Regions from separate parts of the Pseudomonas sp. 01L34 genome, predicted to be linked through region 2. Evidence: riboswitches for the same ligand, from Rfam matches in the RefSeq annotation. Region 2 holds a riboswitch; the other holds the start of a gene.
What was found. Region 2 has a riboswitch for cobalamin ahead of cobW (cobalamin biosynthesis protein CobW). Riboswitches for the same ligand answer to the same signal wherever they lie in the genome.
Positions count from the first base shown of each region.

Region 1: another riboswitch for cobalamin. It lies ahead of cobO (cob(I)yrinic acid a,c-diamide adenosyltransferase); the one in region 2 lies ahead of cobW (cobalamin biosynthesis protein CobW).

Region 1 covers NZ_JBFTSX010000004.1:611,940-617,462, forward strand. The annotation lists gene bluB (5,6-dimethylbenzimidazole synthase) at 1-141, opposite strand, end outside; gene AC1DQM_RS14810 (cobyrinate a,c-diamide synthase) at 138-1,463, opposite strand; gene cobO (cob(I)yrinic acid a,c-diamide adenosyltransferase) at 1,460-2,071, opposite strand; cobalamin riboswitch at 2,153-2,387, opposite strand; gene AC1DQM_RS14820 (hypothetical protein) at 2,542-3,126, shown strand; gene AC1DQM_RS14825 (PQQ-dependent sugar dehydrogenase) at 3,195-4,508, shown strand; gene AC1DQM_RS14830 (C40 family peptidase) at 4,637-5,173, opposite strand; gene AC1DQM_RS14835 (C40 family peptidase) at 5,340-5,523, opposite strand, start outside.
Region 2 covers NZ_JBFTSX010000002.1:354,853-360,375, reverse strand. The annotation lists gene AC1DQM_RS06055 (cobalamin biosynthesis protein) at 1-228, opposite strand, end outside; gene AC1DQM_RS06050 (CbtA family protein) at 225-929, opposite strand; gene AC1DQM_RS06045 (CbtB domain-containing protein) at 941-1,144, opposite strand; cobalamin riboswitch at 1,267-1,494, opposite strand; cobalamin riboswitch at 1,751-1,963, shown strand; gene cobW (cobalamin biosynthesis protein CobW) at 2,066-3,133, shown strand; gene cobN (cobaltochelatase subunit CobN) at 3,137-5,523, shown strand, end outside.

The DNA of each region.
Region 1 (5,523 bases), on a different contig from region 2:
CGCCTGGTGCGCGGCTTCGAGCAGGCGCCTCAGTAACTCGGGCTCAACCGTGCCGCCACTGAAGTGGCGCATGTCACGACGCTCGCCGATGGCTCGGTAGACCGCATCGCGTTCGGCTTCGGAAAAGGCGTTTTCTGTCATGGCCTGCTCGCGATGACGGCTTCACGATCGGGCGCCAACAACGCAGCAATCGCCGCCGGATTGGACGGAAAATAAAAGTGCACATAAGAGGCCGTCATCCGCCCCTCACGATAAACCGCCTCTGCCCCTCGCCCGCCATTGGGGCTCAGGCCACGCGCAATCGGCTCAAGCTCGGTGCTGGTCAGCGAGTGGTGATAGGTGTGCCCGCGCAGCAAACCTTCAGGCAGTTCCACCGCCTGCAAGGCCAACGCCGCCAGACGCTTCTGCATCACCGCATCACCGGTCAACAAGCCAACCAGCTCAGCGCGAGTACCCTCGACATCGGTCAACGAGTCCAGCAGGTACAGCATGCCGCCACACTCGGCCAGCAACGGTTTGCCCGCTGCGTGGTGATCGCGAATGGCGATCAGCATTGGCGTGTTTTGTGACAACGCCACATGGTGCAATTCAGGGTAACCGCCCGGCAGATAAAGGCTGTCTGCCGCCGGCAACTCGCGGTCGCGGATCGGCGAGAAGAAAGACAACTCGGCGCCCATCGCCCGCAGCAGATCCAGGCTCGCGCCGTAGGTAAATGCAAAGGCTTCGTCCCGGGCCACGGCAATCCGCACACCGGCCAGCAATGGTTCGGCGGCGATCACTTCAGGCGCGGCGAATTCCACGGCAGGCGGTAACGCCACGTCGCAACTGCTGGCCAGCGAGGCGGCGGCTGCATCGAGGCGCAGATCGAGATCATTCAATTCGCTGGCCTGTACCAGGCCGAGGTGCCGACTCGGCAATTCGATGCCGGTTTCCCGGGACAGCGCGCCGTACCAGCGCAAGCCTTCTGTCAGACTGCCTTCGAGCAATTGCGCATGACGCAGGGTGCCAACCCGGTTGGCCAACACACCGGCAAACGGCAAATCCGGCTGATAGCGCGCAAGCCCCAGGGCCAGTGCACCAAACGTCTGCGCCATCGCGGTGCCGTCAATCACGCCGAGCACCGGCACACCGAAATGCCGCGCCAGATCGGCACTGGACGGCGTACCGTCGAACAACCCCATGACGCCTTCGATGAGAATCAGGTCAGCTTCGCCAGCGGCTTCCCACAACAGGCGACGACTTTCCTGCTCGCCGACCATCCACATGTCCAGCTGATAGACCGGCGCACCGCTGGCGCGCTCTAGAATCATCGGGTCGAGAAAGTCCGGGCCGCATTTGAACACGCGCACCTTGCGCCCCTGATTGCGATGCAAACGGGCGAGCGCGGCGGTGACGGTGGTCTTGCCCTGACCGGAGGCCGGCGCGGCAATCAGTACCGCCGGGCATTGACGTGGTTGATTCACAACTCGACGCCTTTTTGCGCCTTGATCCCGGCCTGGAAGGCGTGCTTGATCATGCCCATTTCGGTGACGGTGTCAGCCAGTTCGATCATCTCCGGTTTGGCGCCACGGCCAGTGACCACCACATGCTGCATCGGCGGACGGGCTTGCAAGTCGCTGAGCACCTGATCGAGATCGAGGTAACCGTGCTTGAGGGCGATGTTCAATTCATCGAGTACCACCAGGCCAATCGACGGATCGCTCAGCAGTTCGCGGGACACCGCCCACGCAGCTTCGGCGGCGGCGATGTCACGCTGGCGGTCCTGGGTTTCCCAGGTGAAGCCCTCGCCCATCACATGAAAACGCACCTGCTCCGGAAAGCGCCGGAAGAACAACTCCTCGCCGGTGCTGCTGCGCCCCTTGATGAACTGCACTACGCCGCATTGCATGCCGTGGCCCATGGAGCGCGCAAGCATGCCGAACGCCGAACTGCTCTTGCCTTTGCCGTTGCCGCTCAGCACCAGCAGCAGGCCGCATTCATTCGGCGAGTTGGCGATGCGTTCGTCGATCACGGCTTTTTTGCGCAGCATGCGCGCCAGATGGCGTTCGTCACGATCGGGGGTATCAGTCATGGGGGAGCTCTCCGTTGAGGCTGGATAACGGCGGGCAGGCACAAGAATAGACGGCAAGAAGCCTGGCATCGCCCACCGTGATGCCGCTGAATGGATCAGGCCGGTCTCCGGGCTCATGAGCGGCACTTGGCCCGACTGCGCGCCTTCCCATGTCAATCGTCGACACAGTGGCTCAAGGCGCAGTCTTCACTCATTTACCGTTGCGGGGGCAGCGCCGGGATCGCGATCGTTCTTCGCTGGAAGAAACTCACTCACCGGCTTCCCTGTTTCACTCTGTCGACCAAGGCCACAGAGCACCTGAAACAAGCCGCGAAGGTTAGAGGGTTGGGGGTGGAGCGTCAATTAAAGACGGGACGCCTTCCGGCGAATAACTGCCGCCGATCAATTATCTGACGCCAATCTTGTGCCACACTGCCAGCAGTGATATCAAAGAGCCACAACCTCATAACACAATAACAAGGGTGAGCCACATGCAAGGCATGATCATCAGCAATCCGAAGCTGGAATTCCTGCGCCCGGTGCTGGAACGCTGGTTTGACTGTATCGACCGCTACAACGCCGTGCGCGGCGATAACGATACGCCTTACTGGTACGACGAAAACGCCAACCTCGGCCTGCTCTCTGCCGCAGCCTGGATGGCGGAAATGGTCACGCTGCAGCAAACACCGACGCGCAAACAGACCGAAGAAGGCGAACGCAACGCCCGCGCCGATCTGTTTATCGCCACCAGCGAAGAACGCGCATACCTGCAAGCCACCCAGCGCTGGCCGCGGGTCAATAGCTTGAACCTGACCCAGGCACTGGCGGACATCACCAGCGACGCGAAGCGCATCAGCTACGCCAGCGACCTGAAACTCGGCTGCCTGTTTGTCGCCCCGCAAAAAGCCCAGCACAGCGCCACCCCGGAAGAACTCCAGGACATGCTCGACGACCTGCAAAAGGAACACACCTGCGCCGTGGCCTGGTATTTCCCTTACGCCTACCGCAAGTTGCGCAATGAAGCCGGCAACTACCACCCGGGTATCGCCGTGCTGTTCAAGGAAGCCCGCGGCTGACTGGTTGAACCATCGGGTGTCTACGCTTCTCTATGATTACGTCAATGCATTCATAGGGAAGATCAGTAATGCGCAAACCCCAGCTCGTTTTCATCATCGCGCTCGCCGGAGGGCTCGCCGCCTGTGGTGAAACCTCCAGCCTGCAAGTCTCGGACGGCACCGGACCGTCGCCCAAGCTGCCGGAACCGAACAAAACCCTGATCCCGACGGTGAACATCGCCCCGGCGATCGGCTGGCCTCAAGGTAAAAAACCCACTGCCGCGCCAGGGACTCAGGTGGCGGCGTTTGCCGAAGGCCTCGATCATCCCCGCTGGCTCTACGTATTGCCCAACGGCGATGTGCTGGTGGCCGAAACCAACTCGCCGCCCAAACCCGACGACGGCAAAGGCATTCGCGGCTGGGTCATGGGCAAAGTCATGGGCCGTGCCGGGGCCGGCGTTCCCAGCCCGAATCGCATCACTCTGCTGCGGGACAAGGACCACGACGGCGTCGCCGAAACCCGCACGGTGTTCCTGGAAAACCTCAACTCGCCCTTCGGCATGACCTTGGTCGGCAAAGACCTGTACGTCGCCGACACCGACCGCTTGCTGCGTTTCCACTATGAAAACGGCGAGACGGCGATCAAGTCGCAGCCGATCAAAGTGGTCGATTTGCCGGGCGGCACACTGAATCACCATTGGACCAAAAACGTCATCGCCAGCAAGGACGGCAGCAAGCTGTACGTCACCGTGGGTTCGAACAGCAACGTCGGTGAAAACGGCATGGATCAGGAGGAAGGTCGCGCGGCGATCTGGGAAGTGGATCGCGCCACCGGCAACCATCGAATCTTCGCCTCGGGGATTCGCAACCCGAACGGCCTGGCCTGGGAGCCTCAGACCGGCGCTTTATGGACCGCAGTCAACGAGCGTGACGAAATCGGCAGCGACCTGGTGCCGGACTACATCACTTCAGTGAAGGACGGCGGGTTCTATGGCTGGCCTTACAGCTATTACGGGCAACATGTCGATGTTCGCGTCGAGCCACAAAACCCTGATCTGGTCGCCAAGGCCATTACTCCAGACTACGCGGTGGGGCCCCATACCGCGTCGCTGGGCCTGACGTTCGCCGAAGGCAGCAAGTTGCCCGCGCCGTTCACCCAAGGGGCATTCATCGGCCAGCATGGCTCGTGGAACCGTAAACCGCACAGCGGCTACAAAGTAATTTTCGTGCCGTTCAGCGCCGGCAAACCGAGCGGACAGCCGCTGGATGTGCTTACCGGCTTCCTCAACGACGAGGGAAAAGCCATGGGGCGGCCGGTGGGCGTGGTGATCGATCAGCAGGGCGGCTTGTTGGTGGCAGATGATGTGGGGAACAAGATTTGGCGCGTTTCCGCGGCCAAGTAAAGTCTGTCCGTAGGAGCGAGGCTTGCCCGCGAAAGCGGTGTGTCAGTCGATATCAATGTTGACTGTGCTGCCGCCTTCGCGGGCAAGCCTCGCTCCTACAACTCCGCCAGAACGATCATGACAAACCCCTAGGGATTATGTGCCAAGTGTTCAGGTTGCAAGACGCGCTTGGCGCTCAGATAAGCCTTCTGCCAATAAGCCTTGGACAAGCTGTCCAGTTTCACCGTGCCGCCCGTGGCTGGTGCATGGACGAAGCGCCCTTCGCCGACATAGATCCCGGCATGGCTGACCTGGGAGCCGCCATTGGTGGCGAAGAAAATCAGGTCGCCGGTTTGCAGGCCTTCCTTGCCGACGTTGGGAGCCTGCATGCCGATCATCTCGCGTGTGGACCGCGGCAAGGAAATGCCTGCGACATCGCGATAGACGTAACCGATCAAACCGCTGCAATCGAACCCGGAATCCGGCGTGTTGCCGCCCCAACGATAAGGCGTCCCCACCAGACCGAGCGCGCGAAACAGCACGTCTTCTGCCGCAGGGGAAAAGGCTTGGGGAGAACCGAAAACAATCGGTGCGCGAACCACCGGCGCAGGTGGCGGTGTGCGGCTGGCGCAGGCGCTGAGCAGCGCTGCGAAGAACATGAGTGCGAGGCGGGCCGACATCGTCATAAACAGAACATCCTGATCTGGCTGCGGCTTTTTTCTGCCACAAAGACAGAAAAGAAAACCGCCTGCGCAGAACGCAGGCGGTTTACCATCAATAATAGATCAGGATTCTAGCGGCTACGCGGCAAACTTCAAGTAAGACTTTAAGTTCGCCTTATAAACTGTCCGCTTATTTGCGCGCAGTGACGATAGGCGCTGCAGCCGGTGCCATTGCGAGTGCACGCTTGGCTTCGATGAAGGTCTTGCTCCAGTAGCTGTCGCCCAGGCTATCGACCCGGACACCACCGCTTTTGCGGCTGCTGGAGTGGATGAACTGGTTGTCACCCACGTAGATCCCGGCGTGACTGACACGA
Region 2 (5,523 bases):
TTGTTCGCTGCTGAAGTACATCAGCGGCAATGCCAGTTGTTCGGCCAGTTCGATCAGGCCAGGTTCATCGCGCTTGAGGTCGATGCTGGCCAGGGCCTTGATCTCACGAAGCTCGATTTGATGGGCCTGTAACGCCTGATCGAGCAGCGCCCGCAGCGTGCTGACGGGGCAGCCGCGCTGGCAGCCCAGGCCGACCACCAGGGTCGGCACTGTGCCGTTTTCAGTCATGCGCTGTAATGGCCATCGCTTTTGCGGCGGAACAACCAGGCGCTGATCAGGCCCAGGGCCAGCCAGAACGCCACGTTGGTCAACTGCGAAGCGATTTTGAATTGTGCTTCCAGGGCTTCCGGCGCCAGCATCGAATGGACTTCCGGTTGTGGTGCGCCAATCACATGCGGCACGGCCAGGATCGCCACGCCGAGAACTTTCATCAGCCAGTGACGGCTGAACACGATCAACGCGATGCCGACGGCCGTGGACGCGGCAGTGCCGATCCACCAGATTTGCCGTTGCGCCAGATCAGCCGCGGCAGTGCCCGGCAGCTCAGGCGGCAGGCCGAGAGTCGGAGCCAGTACGAACGTCGCATAACCGGCCAGGCCCCAGAGCAGGCCCTGAGAGGTTTTGGTCGGTGCGCGCAGGGTGTAAAGACCGGCGAGCATCAGGGCGAAACCGACGGCTACCACCAGGTTGCCGCCGGTAGTGGACAGCACGCGCTGCCAGCCGTCTTCCGGTTCCCAGGCTTCGGCATCGTGGGTATGAGCGACTGCGCCCGCGGCGTGCTCGTGGATTTCAACAGCAGCCGGCTCGGATTTTTCGTAGGTCTCGGCCTGCAAAATCAGCGGGGAGACCCAGAAGCTTTGCAGCAGGGTCAATAGCAGGGCGGCCAGCAGCCCGGTGAAACCTGCGGTTTGCGCAATACGCTTGATCATCTCAGCAGGTCTCAATGGCACGGAAAGGCGGAGCTGTGACGGGTATCGTGCGCGGCGTTGTGCACCGCTTCGATGTGCGAGAAACCGGCGAAATACACAAGGCTGGCGCCAAGGATCGACGCACACACGGCGGCGGTCAGGCGTTGAGTCAGGGTCGTGGTGGTGCTGGCGATGCTCTTGTCGGTATTGCTGGCGGTGCTGCTGATGATCGTCATGGCGCTTCCCTCTGGTCTGTCAGCGGGTGAATAGAGCGCATGAAAATCTCCGCACGCCAAGGGCTCGCAGAGATTTCGAACAGCGCCCGCCCACCGCGGGTTTGTTATTCAGTGAACGTAAAAGTCACTTTGTGTTGCGGGCCGGTCTCCGGGCTCGCGAGGGGCTGGGCTTGCGCCTGGACCTGCAAGCATCACCTTCCCATGCCATATGACCGGCACAGTGGATCTGACGCTTCACTCGCTTACCGTTGCGGGGGCAGCACCGGACTGACATGGCTTTAGAGTAAAGCACATGATTCACCGGTTTCCCGTTTCACCCTGTGAAGGGCACCCGTAACAAGGCGTGTAGGAGAGCATGGGCGAGGGCGGGGAGTCAATTGGCAGGGGGTCTCACTAACACCCAATACCTGTGGCGAGGGAGCTTGCTCCCGCTCGAGCGCGTAGCGGTCGCATCGGATTCATGCGGTCTGTCTGTAAGATTTGCAGTGCATGGTTTCACGGCTGCTTCGCAGCCGAACGGGAGCAAGCTCCCTCGCCACAGGCAAGCCCCCTCGCCACAGGTGATCGTATTCGCCGACAAGACATTGACCCGCCCCCACACGATGCGTAGCCTTGCGCTTTCGAGGTTCTTCGGCGTCTGTCGAAGCTAAGAAGGGAACGCGGTCGATGCCGCGGCTGCCCCCGCAACTGTGAACGGTGATGTTCGCTGCCACGCCACTGCAAACCCTGTGCAACGGGTTCGCGGGAAGGCGCAGCGAATGCCGGGCCAACGCCCGGCGCACCGTCAGCCAGGAGACCTGCCTCGACACAGATTCTCACTTTCAACCGGGCGGGGTGATCCGGTGGCGAACTCTTCAGGCACGCGTGCCCGCGTTGCCGGTTGTCGTCCCGTATGCCCGCCACCTTGCCAAAGGGCATCCGATGAAAACACTGGCCAAACTCCCCGTCACCATCGTTACCGGCTTCCTCGGTTCGGGCAAAACCACCTTGCTGCGGCACATGCTCGACAACGCCCAGGGCCGTCGCATCGCGGTGATCGTCAACGAGTTCGGCGAGCTGGGCATCGACGGCGAGATCCTCAAGCAGTGCTCAATCGGCTGCACCGAAGAAGAGGCCAGCGGCCGCGTCTACGAGTTGGCCAACGGCTGCCTGTGCTGCACCGTTCAGGAGGAATTCTTCCCGGTGATGCGCGAGTTGGTTGCTCGCCGCGGCGACCTCGACCACATCCTCATCGAAACCTCGGGCCTGGCCCTGCCAAAGCCTTTGGTTCAAGCCTTCCAGTGGCCGGAAATCCGCAGCGCCTGCACCGTTGACGCGGTGATCACCGTGGTCGACAGCCCGGCCGTCGCTGCCGGCACTTTCGCTGCATTCCCGGATCAAGTGGACGCCCAGCGCAAACTCGACCCGAACCTGGACCACGAATCGCCGCTGCACGAACTGTTCGCCGACCAACTGGCCAGCGCCGACCTGGTGATTCTCAACAAGGCCGACCTGATCAGCGCCGCAGACCTTGCCCGCGTGCGCCTGGAAGTCGCCGAAGAGCTGCCACCGGCGGTGAAAGTCATCGAAGCCAGCAGCGGTCGCTTGCCGCTGGACGTGCTGATCGGCCTCGGCGCCGGTTCCGAAGAACACATCGACAGCCGCCACAGCCATCACGATCATCACCATGAAGGTGAAGACGACCACGATCACGACCATGACGCGTTCGACTCCATCTCGATCGAGCTGCCACAAGCCGACGAAAGCCTGCTGATGGACGCGCTGACGCAACTGGTGGTGCAGCACGGTATTCTGCGGGTCAAGGGTTTCGCGGCGGTGCCGAACAAGCCGATGCGCCTGCTGATTCAGGGCGTGGGCACGCGTTTCGACAAGCACTTCGACCGTCAGTGGGGCGCCGAGGAAGCGCGCACCACCCGTCTGGTGTTGATCGGTCAGGCGCTGGACGCCGTTCAACTCGAAGCGCAATTGCGCGCTGCGCTCAGCGTTTAACCCATGCACCTGCTCAGGACCCAGCCCGGCGGTTTCGTGTCGGATGACAACATTGCCGACCTTGGACAAACCCCCGCCGAGCTGGTGATCCTGTGCAGCGGCGATTCCAGTCTGGCGTTGCTCGCCGAGGCGGCGCAGCAGCTGCCCGACGATTACCCGAGCCTGCGCCTGGCCAACCCGATGCAGGTGCAGAATCACGCCTCGGTCGATCTTTATGTCGACGAAGTGCTGCGCCACGCCAAGGTGATTCTGATCTCGCTGCACGGCGGCATCGCCTATTGGCGTTACGGCATCGAGCGTCTGGTGGAATTGTCCCAGCGCGGTGTGCAGTTGATTCTGGTGCCGGGTGACGATCGCCCGGACCCGGAACTCAGCGATCTGAGCACCGTGGCCCCCGAAGACCGCGACCGGCTCTGGCACTTCCTGCGTCAGGGCGGCATGGCCAATGCGCTCGACCTGTTTCGCTGCCTTGCCAGTCGTTGGCTGGGTCGTGATTATCCATGGTCCGAGCCGCAAACCCTGCCACGCACCGCGATCTACCACCCGCAAAAAAGCCCCGCGCACCTTCAGGATTGGCAAGCCGATTGGCAGGCCGATCAGCCGGTGGCGGCGGTGCTGTTTTACCGCTCGCACTTGCAGGCGGCGAACACCGGTTTCATCGATATTTTCTGCCAGCGTTTGCAGGCGGCAGGGCTCAACCCGTTGCCGATTGCGCTGGCCAGTCTGAAAGAGCCAGGCTGCCTGGCGGTGGTCGAGGACTGGCTGGATGAAGTTGAGGCGGGGGTGATTCTGAACACCACCGGTTTCGCCCAGTCCAGCCCTGAAGCGCCGCATCTGCGGCCGTTTCGTCGCAACATCCCGGTGATTCAGGCGATCTGCGCCCAGGACAACGAGCCCGGTTGGCGTGCCAGCGAGCAAGGCCTCGGTCCCCGTGACTTGGCGATGCACATCGCGCTGCCGGAGCTGGACGGGCGAATCATCAGTCGGCCGATCAGCTTCAAGGATCTGGCGTGGCGCAGCGAGCGCAGTCAGTCCGATGTGGTTTGCTATCGACCACAACCGGAACGCATGGATTTTGTCGCTGAACTGGCGCGGTGCTGGATCGATCTGGCGCGGCTGCCCAACAGCGAAAAACGCATCGCCCTGATCCTCGCCAACTACCCGACTCGCGATGGACGCATCGGTAATGGCGTCGGTCTCGACACCCCGGCCGCTGCGCTGAACATCCTGCGTGCCCTGTACGCCGAAGGTTATCCGTTGCCGGCCGAGTTGCCGGACAGCGGCACCGCGCTGATCCAGCAACTGCTTGGTGGTGTCAGCAATGATCTGGACACTATCGATCAACGTCCGTGCCAGCAAAGCCTGGCGCTGGATCATTACTTTTTGATGTTCAACGCACTGCCCGAAGCCAATCGCGAGGCGGTGCTGCAACGTTGGGGCACGCCCGAAAGCGATCCGATGTTCCGTGGCGGGCGAATGATGATTGCCGGGTTGCGCTTCGGCCTGACTTTCGTCGGCATTCAACCGGCCCGGGGGTATCAGGTTGACCCGAGCGCGGTCTATCACGACCCGGACCTGGTGCCGCCCCACGGTTATCTGGCGTTCTACTTCTGGTTGCGCAACACCTACGGCGCCCACGGCGTGATCCATGTCGGCAAGCACGGTAACCTCGAATGGCTGCCGGGCAAGGGCGTCGGGTTATCTGAAAACTGCTGGCCCGACGCGCTGCTCGGACCGCTGCCGAACATCTATCCGTTCATCGTCAACGACCCGGGCGAGGGTGCCCAGGCCAAGCGCCGTACGCAAGCGGTGATCATCGATCACCTGATGCCACCGCTGACCCGCGCCGAAACCTACGGCCCGCTGCGCAACCTTGAGTTGTTGGCTGACGAATATTACGAAGCGCAGTTGCTCGATCCGCGCCGCGCCCGGGAACTGCAACGCGACATTCTGCAACTGGTGCGCGACACGCACATTGATCGCGAACTGCAGCTGGACGAGAAGCTCGACAGCGATGCCGACGCGGCGATCTGGTTGCCGCGCCTGGACACTTACCTGTGTGACTTGAAGGAATCGCAGATCCGCGATGGCCTGCACGTGTTTGGCGAGTCGCCGACCGGGCGATTGCGCATCGACACTTTATTGGCCTTGCTGCGCATTCCTCGCGGTGACGGTCGTGGCGCGCAATCGAGCGTGCTGCGGGCGCTGGCCAAGGCGTTCGAATTGGGCTTCGATCCACTGGATTGCGTGTTGGCCGAGCCCTGGAACGGTCCTCGGCCGGATGCCTTGCAGGCGGTCAGTGATGAGCTGTGGCGCACGGCGGGGGACACCCGTGAGCGTCTGGAACTGTTCGCCGAGCAGTTGATCGAGCAAGCCTTGAGCGCTGAAAT